DNA from 3 places in the Sporosarcina sp. Y838 genome. Region 3 is predicted to be linked to each of the others. Evidence: riboswitches for the same ligand, from Rfam matches in the RefSeq annotation. Region 3 holds a riboswitch; each other region holds the start of a gene.
The links. A riboswitch is a leader RNA that binds a small molecule or an ion and turns the genes downstream of it on or off. The one in region 3 is predicted to bind S-adenosylmethionine.
Positions count from the first base shown of each region.

Region 1 (4,847 bases), on a different contig from region 3:
GAATCGTTGAAGAAGGAATCTTTCTCTGAAGGAATGGGAGAGACCCTAAACTACTACCTGCAATTTCAGGAGTATTCAAATGAGGCGACTGAGTCTTATTTGAAACAAATGAATATGCCTACGCGAGCAGAACTTGCGGATGTTGCATCTCTCGTCATTAATTTAGAAGGCAAAGTTGACAATCTTGAAGATAAATTCGAAGAAGAATTAGGTAAATTAGATGCGACAAAAGAAATTAGTCAGTTAAGAAGGTCTGTCCTAAACTTGGAGAGAAAACTGGATAAAGTTCTTGAGGTGCTTGAAGGTATAGAGAAAGAAAAAACGGTGGTCGCACCGAAAGAGTTGAAAAAGTAATAGTAGATTTGTTCAATTTAAGGGGTAAAAAATAGAGTGATGGGAAGTGTGTGGGAATATGACTATACAAATAAACGAAGTAACTGAAAAAAGTACGATTGGCAAACCACTTGCGGGGAAAGTGGTAGTAGTAACTGGGGGTTCACGCGGAATTGGTGCTACAATCGCTAAAGTATTAGCTGAAAATGGTGCATCTGTTGCGATTAATTACCAATCTAGAATTGATAGTGCAGAAGCAGTTGTAAAGGAAATTGAAGAACAAGGTGGAATTTCTTGTGCAATTCAGTCTGACGTGTCTAAAGCGGACGATGTAAAGAATTTCATGGCTGAAGTTATCAATCGTTTTGGGAAGATTGACATTCTCGTGAATAATGCAGGTATTACAAGAGACCGTACATTCCGTAAACTTTCTAATGAGGAATGGAATGAGGTAATCAATGTCAATCTAAACAGTGTTTTCTATACAACATCGGAAGTAATTAATCATATGCTGGAGCAAAAGTCTGGACGAATCATTAACATAAGCTCAATCATCGGACAGGCTGGCGGATTCGGTCAATCAAACTATGCGGCATCAAAAGCGGGATTGATTGGTTTAACGAAATCACTGGCATTAGAAACAGCTAGAAGTGGAATTACTGTCAATGCTGTTTGTCCTGGATTTATCGAAACGGAAATGGTTGGAGAAATGCCTGAAAATGTAAAAGAGGGTATTATTGCAAAAATTCCAATGCAACGTTTGGGCCAAACGGAAGAGATTGCAGAAGCTGTATTGTTCCTTACACAAGCTAAGTATATTACGGGGCAAACAATCAATGTGAATGGCGGATTATACATGTAATAACCTACCATTTTTTACTTATGGAAAGGGTCTTCTGCAAGGAAGCCCTTATAAATGATTGAATTTTGATAGGAGGAAAAAAATGGGTTATTCTAGTATAAAAGATGCTGACAAATGGATGGATACAATGCCTGATGATTTGAAGGTAGGTTTTGAACGAATTCAACGGATGACGTCGGTATTGACAAATGAGCCGGAACCAAAAGTCGGTCAAACACCTAAAGAAGTTATCTGGACAAAGAATAAAGCGAAACTATATCGCTATCAATCAACAGTCAAGAAAACAAATAGCGTTCCTATTTTAATGGTTTATGCATTGATCAATAAACCTTATATATTGGATTTAACGCCTGGCAATAGTCTAATCGAACATCTTACAAACAAAGGCCACGATGTTTATTTACTGGATTGGGGTACTGCGGGTTATGAAGATCGATATATGAAATTAGATGATTATATCTTAGATTATATTCCGCGCGCTGTTAAGAAAGTATTGAAAACGTCGGATGCCAAGGAAATCAGTTTGCTCGGTTATTGTATGGGTGGGACGATGACTTCTATTTTTACGGCACTCCATCCTACACTGCCAATTCGTAATTTAATCTTCATGACGAGCCCTTTTGATTTTTCGGATGCAGGTTTATATACGAGCTGGTTAGACAAACGTCATTTTAACTTGAATAAACTAGTTGACACACTTGGTTTGATTCCTCATGATATGATTGATTTTGGCAACAAGCTGTTAAATCCGATAGCCAATTTTTATGGTCCTTATATCAGTCTGGCGGATCGCGCGGATAATGAGGAATTCGTTAACAATTGGAAGTTGATGCAGAAATGGCTGAATGACGGAATTCCGTTTCCAGGTGAAGCCTATAGGCAATGGATTGGTGAGTTTTATCAAGAGAATAAATTAATTAATGATGAACTCTATATTAGAGGACAGAAAGTGGAGTTAAGCAAGATTACGGCAAATGTATTAAATATTGCCGGAAAGCATGATGTCATCGCTTCTCCTAACCAAGTAGAACCATTAAACGCTAAAATCTCAAGTAGAGATAAGACTTTCCATCTGACGGATACAGGTCATGTCTCAGTTGTTGCTGGTAGAAGAGCCATTAACAATACGTTTCCGTTGATTGAAGAATGGTTAACAAAACACTCTATACAATAATATAATACGAGTGAAAGCTGCTAACATGATTATATAATTGTGTTAGCAGCTTTTATTTTTTTGAAATCAGAAAAATAAAAATAATAAGGAAAAGAATATTCGCATTTTACGAAAAAGTCCTTGACTGATACGAGTTATAACGATAGGATAATCATAGTTAGTAAAACTGAATATTAAATTCTTATCGAGAGAAGTCGAGGGACTGGCCCAATGACGCTTCAGCAACCAGCCATAATATGGTCAGGTGCTAATTCCAGCAGGAGAGAAATGTCCTGAGAGATGAAGAAGAACGAATTTTAAATCGTTAAGTCTTCTTTTCATGGAAGGCTTTTTTTGTATTAAAGGGGGATTGGGTGGAATGGGCTTACTGGAAGAACTACAGACAAAGATATTAATTGCGGATGGGGCTATGGGGACGCTGCTCTATTCATATGGGATTGAGTACTGTAACGAAGAGCTGAATCTACAGAAACCGGAGATTGTGGAGAAAATTCACTTAGATTATATTACGGCTGGGTCAGATATTATTCAGACCAACACATACGGAGCCAATCTTCTTAAGCTGGAGCGTTATGGTTTAGAAAATCAAGTAAAAGAAATTAATGAAGCAGCAATTCAAATTGCAAAAAGAGCTGCTGCACCAGGCGGACAGTTTGTACTTGGTACGATAGGTGGTATCCGTGGGATTCGTAAAAGTGATGCGACGGTTGAAGAAATAATAAAAATGATTGATCAGCAAGCCAATCACTTATTGGCAGGGGATCCGGACGGGTTACTCCTAGAAACCTATTATGATTTTGAAGAACTTGTTGCTACTGTAAAGCATTTACGCAAACTAACAAATACGCCAATTATTGCCCAAGTATCAATGCATGATCCAGGCATTTTGCAAAATGGAATGCTGCTTAACGAAGCGTTTGATCAGCTTGAAGCACTGGGTGCGGACATAGTAGGAGTCAATTGCCGACTGGGACCACATCATACGATTCAAGCTTTCGAACAAGTAACACTTCCTGAAAAAGCATTTCTTTCCGCTTCTCCAAACGCAAGTTTAATGGATGTTGAGGATGGACGGATTGTCTACGAATCAGAAGCTGATTATTTCGGGAGAGCTGCATTGCGTCTCCGGGAAGAGGGCGTGCGCTTAATTGGTGGATGCTGTGGAACGACGACAAAGCACATTGAGGCTGCGAAAAAATACATTGGAAATCTAGCACCCATCTCGGAAAAAATAGTGACTCCAAGAAAGCCGATTGTAATTCGAGAGGCAGAACCGCAAAAAACAAAGCCGCTTCATGTAAAAGTGAAGACAGAAAGAACAATAATTGTAGAGTTGGATACACCACGTCATTTAGATATTACTGGATTCATTGAAGGTGCTAAGGCGTTAAACGCGGCAGGCATAGACTCTCTCACAATGGCAGATAATTCATTAGCCTCCCCGCGCATTAGCAATTTGGCGATGGGATCGATGTTGAAACTGGAGCATCAAATTAGCCCACTTGTTCATATTACATGTCGGGACCGCAATCTAATCGGGCTCCAATCTCACTTAATGGGACTAGACGCACTTGGATTGCATGAAGTATTGGCGATTACCGGTGATCCTACGAAAATAGGCGATTTCCCAGGAGCTTCAAGTGTATATGATGTGTCTAGTATGGAATTCATTCAATTGATTAAACAGTTGAATGAGGGCATTTCATTCTCAGGTAAACCTCTTCGCAAGAAAGCGAATTTCTCTGTTGCTGCAGCGTTTAATCCGAATGTCCGTGTACTGGATCGCGCAGTAAAACGCTTGGAGAAGAAGATTGAATCAGGCGCAGATTATTTTATCTCACAACCTGTATTTACAAAAGAAAAAATCATAGAAATTTACGAGCAGACAAAGCATTTACCTACACCCATTTTCATCGGTATTATGCCACTCACTAGCATCAGAAGTTCGGAATTTCTGCATAACGAGGTACCTGGAATTAAGCTCTCAGAAGATGCACTTGAAAGAATGCGTGCGTGTGGAGATGACAAAAACAGAGCGACTGCAGAAGGTATTCAAATAGCGAAGGAACTCATAGATACAGCGGCAGAATTATTTAATGGAATTTACATTATCACGCCTTTCCTCAGATATGATACGTCACTTGAATTGATTCATTATATTAAAGAAATAGATGCACAGAAAGAGAGAGATCACAGTTATGTCTAAGAGTTTACTTGAGAAAGAACTTCAAAAAAGGATATTAATTATTGATGGTGCAATGGGAACGATGATTCAAAATGCGGACCTTTCTCCGGAAGAATTCGGCGGGGAAGAATATGATGGATGTAATGAATATTTAAATATCGTAAATCCAGAAGTTATTGAAAACATACACCGTGGATATTTAGAAGCAGGTGCTGATATTATTTCTACGAATACGTTTGGTGGCACGCCAGTTGTATTGAATGATTATAATTTAGGAGACCAAGCGCATGAGA
Region 1 covers NZ_JBXCJD010000003.1:180,706-185,552, reverse strand. The annotation lists gene AC1TO4_RS05645 (polyhydroxyalkanoate biosynthesis repressor PhaR) at 1-354, shown strand, start outside; gene fabG (3-oxoacyl-[acyl-carrier-protein] reductase) at 413-1,195, shown strand; gene phaC (class III poly(R)-hydroxyalkanoic acid synthase subunit PhaC) at 1,278-2,369, shown strand; SAM riboswitch class I at 2,548-2,655, shown strand; gene AC1TO4_RS05630 (bifunctional homocysteine S-methyltransferase/methylenetetrahydrofolate reductase) at 2,728-4,575, shown strand; gene metH (methionine synthase) at 4,568-4,847, shown strand, end outside.
Region 1: linked by a shared signal. The riboswitch ahead of AC1TO4_RS05630 (bifunctional homocysteine S-methyltransferase/methylenetetrahydrofolate reductase) and the one ahead of AC1TO4_RS13800 (methionine biosynthesis PLP-dependent protein) in region 3 are both predicted to bind S-adenosylmethionine.

Region 2 (4,847 bases), on a different contig from region 3:
TACTAGGTGTCGGAATCGGATACTCGGGTGGATTTTTAAATCCGTATAATGTTGGGGTCGCCCATGGAATTATCGGTTTGCCACTGTTTTCAGGGATGGAGGTACGGATCGTTTGCTGGATTATTCTTACCATCGTTGGTGCTACCTACCTTACGCTGTATGCAAGAAAAGTTCAGAAGGATCCAACCAGAAGTCTCGTATACTTTGAAGACCAACATAAAAATTTCGATGAAGTGACGATCGAAAACCGTTTATCTTACAAGCATATTGTCATTTTATTAGTCCTGGCAGCCACATTCGTCGCCTTACCTTTTGGCATTATCAATTATGGCTGGTTCTTTAAAGAGATTACAGGGTTGTTCTTATTAATGGGAGTGGTCGTTGGAATCATTTCGAGGATGAAGCCGAGTGAAATGGCGTCCGCCTTTACAGACGGATGTAAGGATTTAATGGAAGGTGCGCTCGCTGTGTCCTTTGCTTATACGATTGTAGTGATCCTGAACGACGGGAATATCATCGACACCATCGTATTCGGCTTATCGAATCTAGCTAGTCAATTCCCATCCAGCGTGGCAGCTGTCGGGATGTTCTTTGTTCAATTCCTGATCAACCTGCCAGTCAACTCCGGGAGCGGTCAAGCAGCATTAACGATGCCAATCATGGCGCCAATCGCAGACTTAGTTGGAATCAGCAGACAAACTGCTGTCCTTGCCTTCCAATTCGGCGATGGATTTACGAATGCCTTCTACCCTACCAACGGCGGATTGATGGCCGGGTTGGCACTTGCAGGAATCTCCTGGCTGAAATGGGCAAGATTTATGATTCCACTAGTCATCTTGCTGTTCGTTACGTGTGCGATTATGGTAACGATTGTTCATTTGTTTGTGTGGCCGGCTTAGGTTTTGGTATGTAGGGGTATTGTAGTTCTGTTGTTAAGTTGAAGAACTGAATAGGTAAATCGCATACCTTTAGACAATAAAATTGTACAGAAAAACGCAGAGGTTGTATCGATCCCCGAGAGTTAGAATTTTTCACTCTAACTTTCGAGGATTGTACCATTTTATGATTAAGCCAAGAACACCCGTGACTTCAGTCGTGGGATGAATTGGCTTTCTTTTTTTTGTTTTAAAGCGACATTGCCATGCGAACACCTGTTCTTTTCGGTAGAATATTCTTAGGAAGGCAGGTGACGAACTATGGAGCCGAATAAAGAATATCGAACTATCCGATTTACACTATTCCCCGTCAACCGGAACAGTCGCATCATGCAAATGCTTTTCAAGATCAGCACGGAAATCTGCTTTCTGCGCGTCACTCCAACCAAGCTCTTTGCTCATCATTTCGATGACGGACACTTTCCACTCGTTCACCCATTGAATGTCAAACAGTAATGCGCCCGTACGTCGCCAGAAAAAGTCGACGGGTGTACGGACGAATTCATCTGTGATCGAGTAAAGGACTTGCGTAAAGAGGTAGACGGGTAGCCCAGAATCTTGCGCTGCCTGCTCGTTTTTCTGTAATAAATCAAAAAGGATATCTACATTTGAGCCATACTTTTTCACGAGGGACTGAGCTCTTTCCTGATCCAATCCGAGTTTTATGCCTTGTTTGATTTTCCGATACATGAACGTTTCAAAGTTTCGGGAACCTCCGACGTGTCCGCCTGAAATGGGCATATTCTTCGTGCTGGACGGAGAAAATAATACTCCTGTATCTGTTTTGAGTTTTGATGCGACGACATCTACAATCGTCTCCGCCATTTTTCGATAGCCCGTCAGTTTTCCTCCAGCGATGGTGATTAACCCCGAAGCGGACTCCCAAATTTCATCTTTTCTCGAAACTTCGGATGCCCCTTTGCCTTTTTCATTGATCAAAGGCCGTAGCCCAACCCAGCTGGATTCAATATCACTCGCCGCAATGGTTAATTTCGGAAAGATGAGAGCGATTGCGTCCATCAAATAATCGCGGTCGCTTACGGTCATTCGGGGATGAACCATATCCCCTTTGTAATCAGTGTCTGTCGTCCCGACGTACGTTTTCCCATCCCGTGGGATCGCCAACACCATCCGACCATCTGGCGTATCAAAGTAAACAATCTGATTCAAAGGAAATACACTTTGGTCAAAAACGAGATGAATGCCCTTCGTCAAACGAATTTCCCTTGAATCCAAGGAGTTGTCTTTCTCCCTCAATGTATCCACCCATGGACCGGCGGCGTTTACTATTGTTTTTGCCCGTATTTCACTAGTTTTTCCATTTAATTGGTCAACCACGGATACGCCTGTAACTTTTCCATCATTGTAAATAAAATCAGTCACCTTTGTATAATTGAATACAGTAGCACCTTGACTGACAGCTTCTTTCATCACTTCAATCGTCAGTCTCGCATCATCCGATCGGTATTCAACGAAACGACCAGCCCCAAGTAACCCTTCAGCCCTGAGTTTAGGCTCCGCATGCAACGCTCTTTCTCTGGTCAACATACTCTTTCGTTCTTCTTTTTTCACGCCCGCCAAGAAGTCATAGACGCGCAATCCGATGGAGGTACTGAATTTACCCATGGAGCCGTCCTTATAAATCGGCAAAAGCAACCACTCAGGCTTCGTCACATGGGGTCCATTTTCATAGACGACCGCCCGTTCCTTGCCTGTTTCCGCAACGATCTTCACTTCAAGGTTTTTCAGGTAACGCAAGCCGCCATGAATCATTTTTGTAGAACGACTGGACGTCCCAGCAGCAAAATCCTGCATTTCCACAAGCACTGTTTTCATGCCGCGACTCGCAGCATCCAAGGCAATTCCAGCCCCCGTAATGCCGCCCCCGATGATTAATACATCAAATTCTTCCGCTTGTAATGTTGAGAGTTCTTCATTTTTATGTAACTCATTAGGTTGTTCACTCATTATAGTTAAAGCCTCCACATATTTTATTCGTTCATTAATTATACTACAATTTAGATAACTGAATCTCTTGATTTACAAAACGTTTAGAAAATAGTAATATGTAGCCAGTGTTTTAACTATTTGATGGGTTTCAATTACATAGACAATTAGTAAGAGGCATGCTATAATTTCATATAACATTGTGCGAATCTAATGGTAATTAAAAATAATAAATATACTCTTATCAGGAGCAGGCGGAGGGAAAAGCCCGATGAAGCCCGGCAACCGACTCAATTGAGCACGGTGCTAATTCTTACAGCATTTATGCTGAAAGATAAGAAGTTGTGTGAAAAACCTCTTCTTAACTGAAGGGGTTTTTTTATCATCATAGACGATGCAGAAGGAGGATAAAACATGAATATATCAAGTAGTCAACAGGAACTGGCAACCTATGCATTCTTAGAATTAGATGAAATTGTGAAGTATGTTAAAAAGCGTGGCTTCTTTAGTGAACAAGAACAAGTTGTTGTGACGGAAGTAAGTGATGGGAAGATCAATCATGTTTATCGATTAACGGGAGAACAGAAGAGCTTGATACTCAAGCAGGCTGTACCTTACGCGAGGATTGTAGGAGAGTCAATGCCTATCCCAATCGATCGGGTCGTTCTCGAAGCGAAAGTATTACAGGAATACGATAACATCATTCCCGGTTCTGTTCCGAAAGTGCATCTTTTGGATGAAATCATGGCAATTGTTGTGATGGAAGACATGCATCCGATGGAAATGGGGCGCACGGCTTTGAATAATGGGACGGAATCTACCGTATTTGCGAAAGACATAGGTGTATTCAGTGCGAAAACCACTTTTTATACGTCCGATTTCTACCTGGATCCAAAACTAAAGAAAGAGTTGAATGCTTCTTTTACAAATCCGGCAATGCGGGAAATGACGGAAGAACTCTCTTTCGATTGTCCATACAATATGCATGACAGCAATTTCTTTGAAGAAGGCTTGAAAAATGATGTATTATTTCTAAGTCAAGACCACCAGTTAAAGCTGGAAGTGGCGAAATTAAAACATAAGTTCATGACGAAAGCGGATGCGCTCATCCATAGCGATTTACATAGTGGTGCCATTTTCATGGGAGAAGATAAAACAGTTGTATTCGATACCGAGTTTGCTTGTTTTGGGCCGTTCGGATTTGACATGGGGCATTTTATCGCAAGCTTGTTGTTAAATGGAATCGGACACCCTGAATTTCAAACGAAGCGCTATGAACAAGCGCGGGAAGCATGGTATGCATACGCCGATACATTCGCCCAAGTTTGGAGAGAAGAATCCAATGAGCCTTATACACAACTCGACGGCTTCCTGACGCATGTAATGGATGAGAACTTTACCGATATGCTAGGGTATGCAGGCTGCGAATTGGTCCGCCGCTCTATCGGCATTGCACAAATTGACGATTTAAATTATGAAGAAGATGAAGGAAAACGTATGGCCAGAAGGAAAAAAGTGTTGGAGCTCGGGAAGTATTTGATACTTAACCGCAATACAATACGCTCTCTTGAAGAATTGGAGAGCTGGTTCATCGACAGTAGTCACAAGGAGGAATTTTAATGGGAGTTACAGCCACTTATCTATTTCCGACACATCCAGAGCAAGAAAAAATAGCGGAGCAACATGCACTTGGGCTCACAATCGGGTCTTGGACAGACATTCCGCATCTTGAACAGCAGCAATTGAAGCACCATAAAGGTGAAGTCGTTTCTGTGGAAAAAGGGGAAGTGAAGGATACGGTGAAAATCTTTTACCCATCCGCTAACTATTCGGCAGATCTTCCCGCGATCTTCACGACTGTCTACGGCAAGCTTTCTTTTTTTGAAGGCTATGAATTAATCGATTTGGATTTTGGCAAACAATTGCTTGCACAATTTCCAGGACCACGATTCGGTACAAAAGGGA
Region 2 covers NZ_JBXCJD010000002.1:152,665-157,511, reverse strand. The annotation lists gene AC1TO4_RS03520 (YfcC family protein) at 1-899, shown strand, start outside; gene AC1TO4_RS03515 (glycerol-3-phosphate dehydrogenase/oxidase) at 1,236-2,906, opposite strand; SAM riboswitch class I at 3,121-3,223, shown strand; gene mtnK (S-methyl-5-thioribose kinase) at 3,297-4,502, shown strand; gene AC1TO4_RS03505 (2,3-diketo-5-methylthiopentyl-1-phosphate enolase) at 4,502-4,847, shown strand, end outside.
Region 2: linked by a shared signal. The riboswitch ahead of mtnK (S-methyl-5-thioribose kinase) and the one ahead of AC1TO4_RS13800 (methionine biosynthesis PLP-dependent protein) in region 3 are both predicted to bind S-adenosylmethionine.

Region 3 (4,847 bases):
ACGATTAAACCAACCGAGTATCTCATATTGGAAAAAAACGGGGTCCAAACTCAAAACGTTTGGACCCCTCTCTTTTTAAAAAAAGTCGTCTTGTTCAATACATATACGTTTTAAACTAGCATTAAGTTTCATTGGTTAAAAGTCTACTTTACACTTCAAGGAATAGTAGAAGCCACAATATAGTCGTCACTATAGCACAAAACGCTATATTAATAGTACTAAACATTTATTGAATTATAAGAGCTTGAATCAATGTTCCTTGCATGAATACAACCCTTAGATTAGAATTATTATTAATAAGAAAGTCTAGGAGCGATTAACATGTCCAATTTATATGAACCTGCATTACATTTTAATAACGTTGACTATTCCATTGGGGATATACATATTTTAAAAAACGTGACGGGCTCCTTTCCAAAAGGTAAAATTACGACACTCGTCGGTCCTTCGGGAGCGGGAAAAACAACGTTGCTCAAATTGTGTAATGGATTGATATCCCCCACTTCCGGGGAAATATATATTCATGACAAATCCATTTCTGCCTATGAACCTGTTGAACTACGGCGTCATGTGGGGATTGCCCTTCAGAGTGCACCGATGATAAAGGGTACTATTTATCACAACTTAGCACTGCCCCTAGAACTTCAAGGTAAAAAATTGCCAGAACAAGATGCTGTTGAAATTCTAGATGATGTCGGCCTCGACAAACTATTTCTGCACCGAAAAATCGATGAATTATCAGGCGGACAGCGTCAAAAAGTATCAATTGCCCGTACATTGATCAATAAATCAGAAATCCTGTTGCTCGATGAAATCACATCTTCTTTAGACCAATCGTCGTTAACTGAAATCGAGGGATTAATCGCCAAAATCAATCGAAAATATGGTACAACAATCATCTGGATTACACATAATCTGGAACAAGCCTTATCAATTGGCGATTACACATGGGTTGTTATGGAAGGACAAATCATCGAAACCTGTGAAAGTAACTTATTAAAATCATCGACGAATAAATTAGTGAAGCAGTTTGTAGAAGGAGGGGTATCCTCCGTATGACTTATTTAACATTAGCCATCACCCTTATATTCGTTATCATTCCCCTTGTATTATCAAAGACGCTCCGTTTAGGATTAGAAAAGGACACGATCATTGCAACAATCCGGTCGATTATACAGCTTCTCGCAGTCGGATATATTCTTAAATTTGTCTTCGACTCAGAAAATATTTTGTATATCGTGTTAATGGTTACATTGATGATTGTAGCTGCGACACAAAATGCCAGAAAGAAAGGGACAGCCATCAAGGGAATTACATGGAAAATTGCAGTCACCTTGATTTTCGTTGAAGTGCTGACCCAAAGTATTTTACTAGGCTTCCAGATTGTACCCGCAACTGCGCAATATATCATTTCAATCAGCGGCATGATTATCGGTAATTCGATGGTATTGTCAATCCTTTTCCTTAACCGATTTACGGCAGAGGTTGAAACGCATCGCGACGAAACGGAACTTATCCTGTCACTTGGGGGAACGCCAAAACAAGCCATTCATAGACAACTGATCAATTCAATCAAAGCCAGTATGATTCCGACAATCGAGAGTCAGAAAACGATGGGATTGGTTCAACTGCCTGGTATGATGAGTGGTCAAATCATCGCGGGAGCCGACCCAATTCAAGCTGTTCAGTTTCAATTGCTGATCATCTTTCTCTTATTAACGACCGCAGCAGTAACCAGTGTCTTACTCGGATTTCTATCTTATCCTAGTTTGTTCAATCAACGAATGCAGCTGCTTCGGGAAAAGCATTAGGAATCTGGTTCTTGTTTTATTATTCAAGCCATGGTAGAGTTATCTAAATTGTATATTCAAACAACTTCATATTTTATTCTTATCACGAGAGACAGAGGGATTGGCCCTAAGACGTCTCAGCAACCAACCTGTATAGGTACGGTGCTAATTCCAATAGGTATCTATTTACCTAGAAGATAAGGAGATTGACTTCGACATTTCGAGGACCCTCTCCTTATAGAGGGTCCTCTTTTTGATTCTAAAAGAAGAGAGTGAATCCAATGACAAGACGAAGTTTGGGAACAATACTAGTACAACTTGGTAATAACAGTGATCCGAAAACTGGTTCAGTGAACCCACCAATCTATTTATCGACCGCCTATAAACACGAAGGCTTAGGCCAGTCAACTGGCTATGACTACACGCGGACGAAAAATCCGACCCGTTCCATTTTGGAAGAAGGCATTGCAGATTTAGAGAGCGGTGACGCTGGTTTTGCATGTAGTTCAGGGATGGCTGCGATTCAGCTTGTTTTATCACTTTTCCGTCCCGGGGATGAATTGATTGTTCCAGAAGATATTTACGGGGGTACCTATCGTCTACTAAAGCAGTATTCCGATGTCTATTCAATCGGAACAACATATACGGATTTTACTGATGTCCATGAAGCTGAGAAATTGATAACTGCGAAGACAAAAGCCCTATTTATCGAAACACCGACAAATCCACTTATGCAGGAGTTTGATATACGTCAATACGCGAAACTCGCCCGAAAGCATAATTTATTACTGATTGTCGATAACACATTTTTAACGCCTTATTTCCAAAGACCGATTGAGCTAGGCGCAGACATTGTTATACACAGCGCAACGAAATACATCGGAGGACATAACGATGTCCTTTCCGGTCTTGTAGTTGCAAAAGGCGCGGAGCTCTGTGATGTATTGGCAACCAATCATAATGCTATCGGTGCAGTTCTGTCACCTTCCGATTCATGGTTAATCATTAGGGGACTAAAAACACTGCACTTACGAATGAAGCAACATGATGCAAATGCAAAGATAATCGCAAATTACTTGAAGAGCGAACCACATGTTGCGGACGTTCTCTATCCTGGGAAAGGCGGTATGCTTTCATTCCGCTTGCAAAATAGTGAATGGGTTGGACCTTTTTTAGCAAATTTAAAACTTATTACATTTGCTGAAAGTCTCGGAGGCGTGGAGAGTTTTATTACTTACCCAGCAACACAGACACATGCGGACATACCACGTGAAGAACGGATACGACGGGGCGTTGACGATAGTCTTTTACGTTTCTCAGTCGGAGTGGAAGAGGTAGAAGATTTGATTGCCGATTTAAAGCAAGTGTTTTCAACATTAAAAAGCGAGGTGCTTCAACAATGAGTCTCAATAATGAACGATTACAAACGACACTTATACACGCATCGACACGTGGAGATTCCGAACGGAAAACGGGTGCAGTGAATGTACCTATTTACTTATCTTCAACATTTCATCAAGAAAGCTTTGACGAATTTGGTCCCTATGATTACAGCCGTTCTGGTAATCCAACGAGAGATGCATTGGAAAAAACAATAGCCTCATTGGAAGGCGGTGAACGCGGATTAGCATTTGCTTCTGGGATGGCTGCCATCTCCTCCGCTTTCATGCTCCTTTCTTCAGGTGACCATATCGTTGTTACTGAAGATGTCTATGGCGGTACATTCCGATTTGTAACCCAAGTCCTACCAAAGTTCGGTATCGACCATACATTTGTTAATCTGGCTAATTTAGAAGAAACGACTAGTGCAATCCGGCCGAATACAAAAGTAATATATGTAGAAACGCCTTCCAATCCTCGATTGGGTATTACAGATATTGCAGCCATTGTCGAACTTGCAAAAGCGAATGACTGTCTGACGTTCCTCGACAACACATTCATGTCGCCACTTTACCAACGCCCCCTTGATCTCGGCGTTGATATCGTTGTTCATAGCGCTACGAAGTTTCTATCTGGACATAGCGATATTATTGCCGGTTTGGCAGTGACTAAGGATGAGGAGCTTGGAAATCGATTGGCGTTTATCCAGAACTCTTTCGGCTCTATATTGGGTGCTCAAGATTCCTATTCGTTAATTCAAGGGATCAAAACGCTTGGAGCTCGTCTAACTCAGTCATCCTTATCGGCTCAAAAAATCGCCGTATATTTGAATGAACACTCTTTAGTGGAAGAGGTATTTTATCCGGGGTTGGTAAGTCACCCAGGTTACGAAGTCCATGCGAAACAATCAACTAGTCCAGGAGCGGTTCTGTCATTCCGTTTGCCAGAAAGATTTACAGCAAAAGCATTTGTTGACAATGTCCGTATACCTGTTTTCGCTGTGAGTCTAGGCGGGGTTGAATCAATCCTTTCTTATCCTGCTACGATGTCCCATGCTGCTATGCCGAAAGAAGAACGGGAGAAGCGTGGAATTACGGATGGCCTACTACGTTTTTCTGTAGGCCTTGAACATGTGGACGACTTGATTGAAGATTTTGAGCAAGCACTGTTCGTAGCACGCGAGCAAACGGTGAGATCGACTGTAAATATTTAAATGGTTCAGCTAAACAGCAAGCCTTCCTTCGAATATTATGAGGAAGGCTTGCTGTTTTTATGAGACTCTGAAAAATGCATGTTGATTGACCATTTTCACTGGACTATTTCTGGCCCGCTGACGGCGAAATAATCACGACACTTTTACCGAGTGGCAAGTGCCTTTGGAGAGCGACGGATGAACAACTACCATACGGTTACCGAAAAGAATAAGGAGGGATGCGACTTCGTCGCATCCCTCCTTATCAATATATCTCGTTAATGGTATAGAAGCTGTTCAATCCAAGCAATCCAAGTAACTATGCAAGTAGTGCCCAATGCTTTATTAATCTATCAGTTATAAAATTCCTCGGGTATTACGCCTATCTTTCTGCGGTGATACAATAGTGGCTCTTTGCTTTCGTTTTGAATCGCGAGAACTTCACCTATTAATATCGTATGATCCCCAGCGTCAACTTGTTTAAA
Region 3 covers NZ_JBXCJD010000011.1:51,474-56,320, reverse strand. The annotation lists gene AC1TO4_RS13810 (ABC transporter ATP-binding protein) at 322-1,059, shown strand; gene AC1TO4_RS13805 (ABC transporter permease) at 1,056-1,811, shown strand; SAM riboswitch class I at 1,888-1,994, shown strand; gene AC1TO4_RS13800 (methionine biosynthesis PLP-dependent protein) at 2,072-3,193, shown strand; gene metC (cystathionine beta-lyase) at 3,190-4,383, shown strand; gene AC1TO4_RS13790 (flavin reductase family protein) at 4,716-4,847, opposite strand, start outside.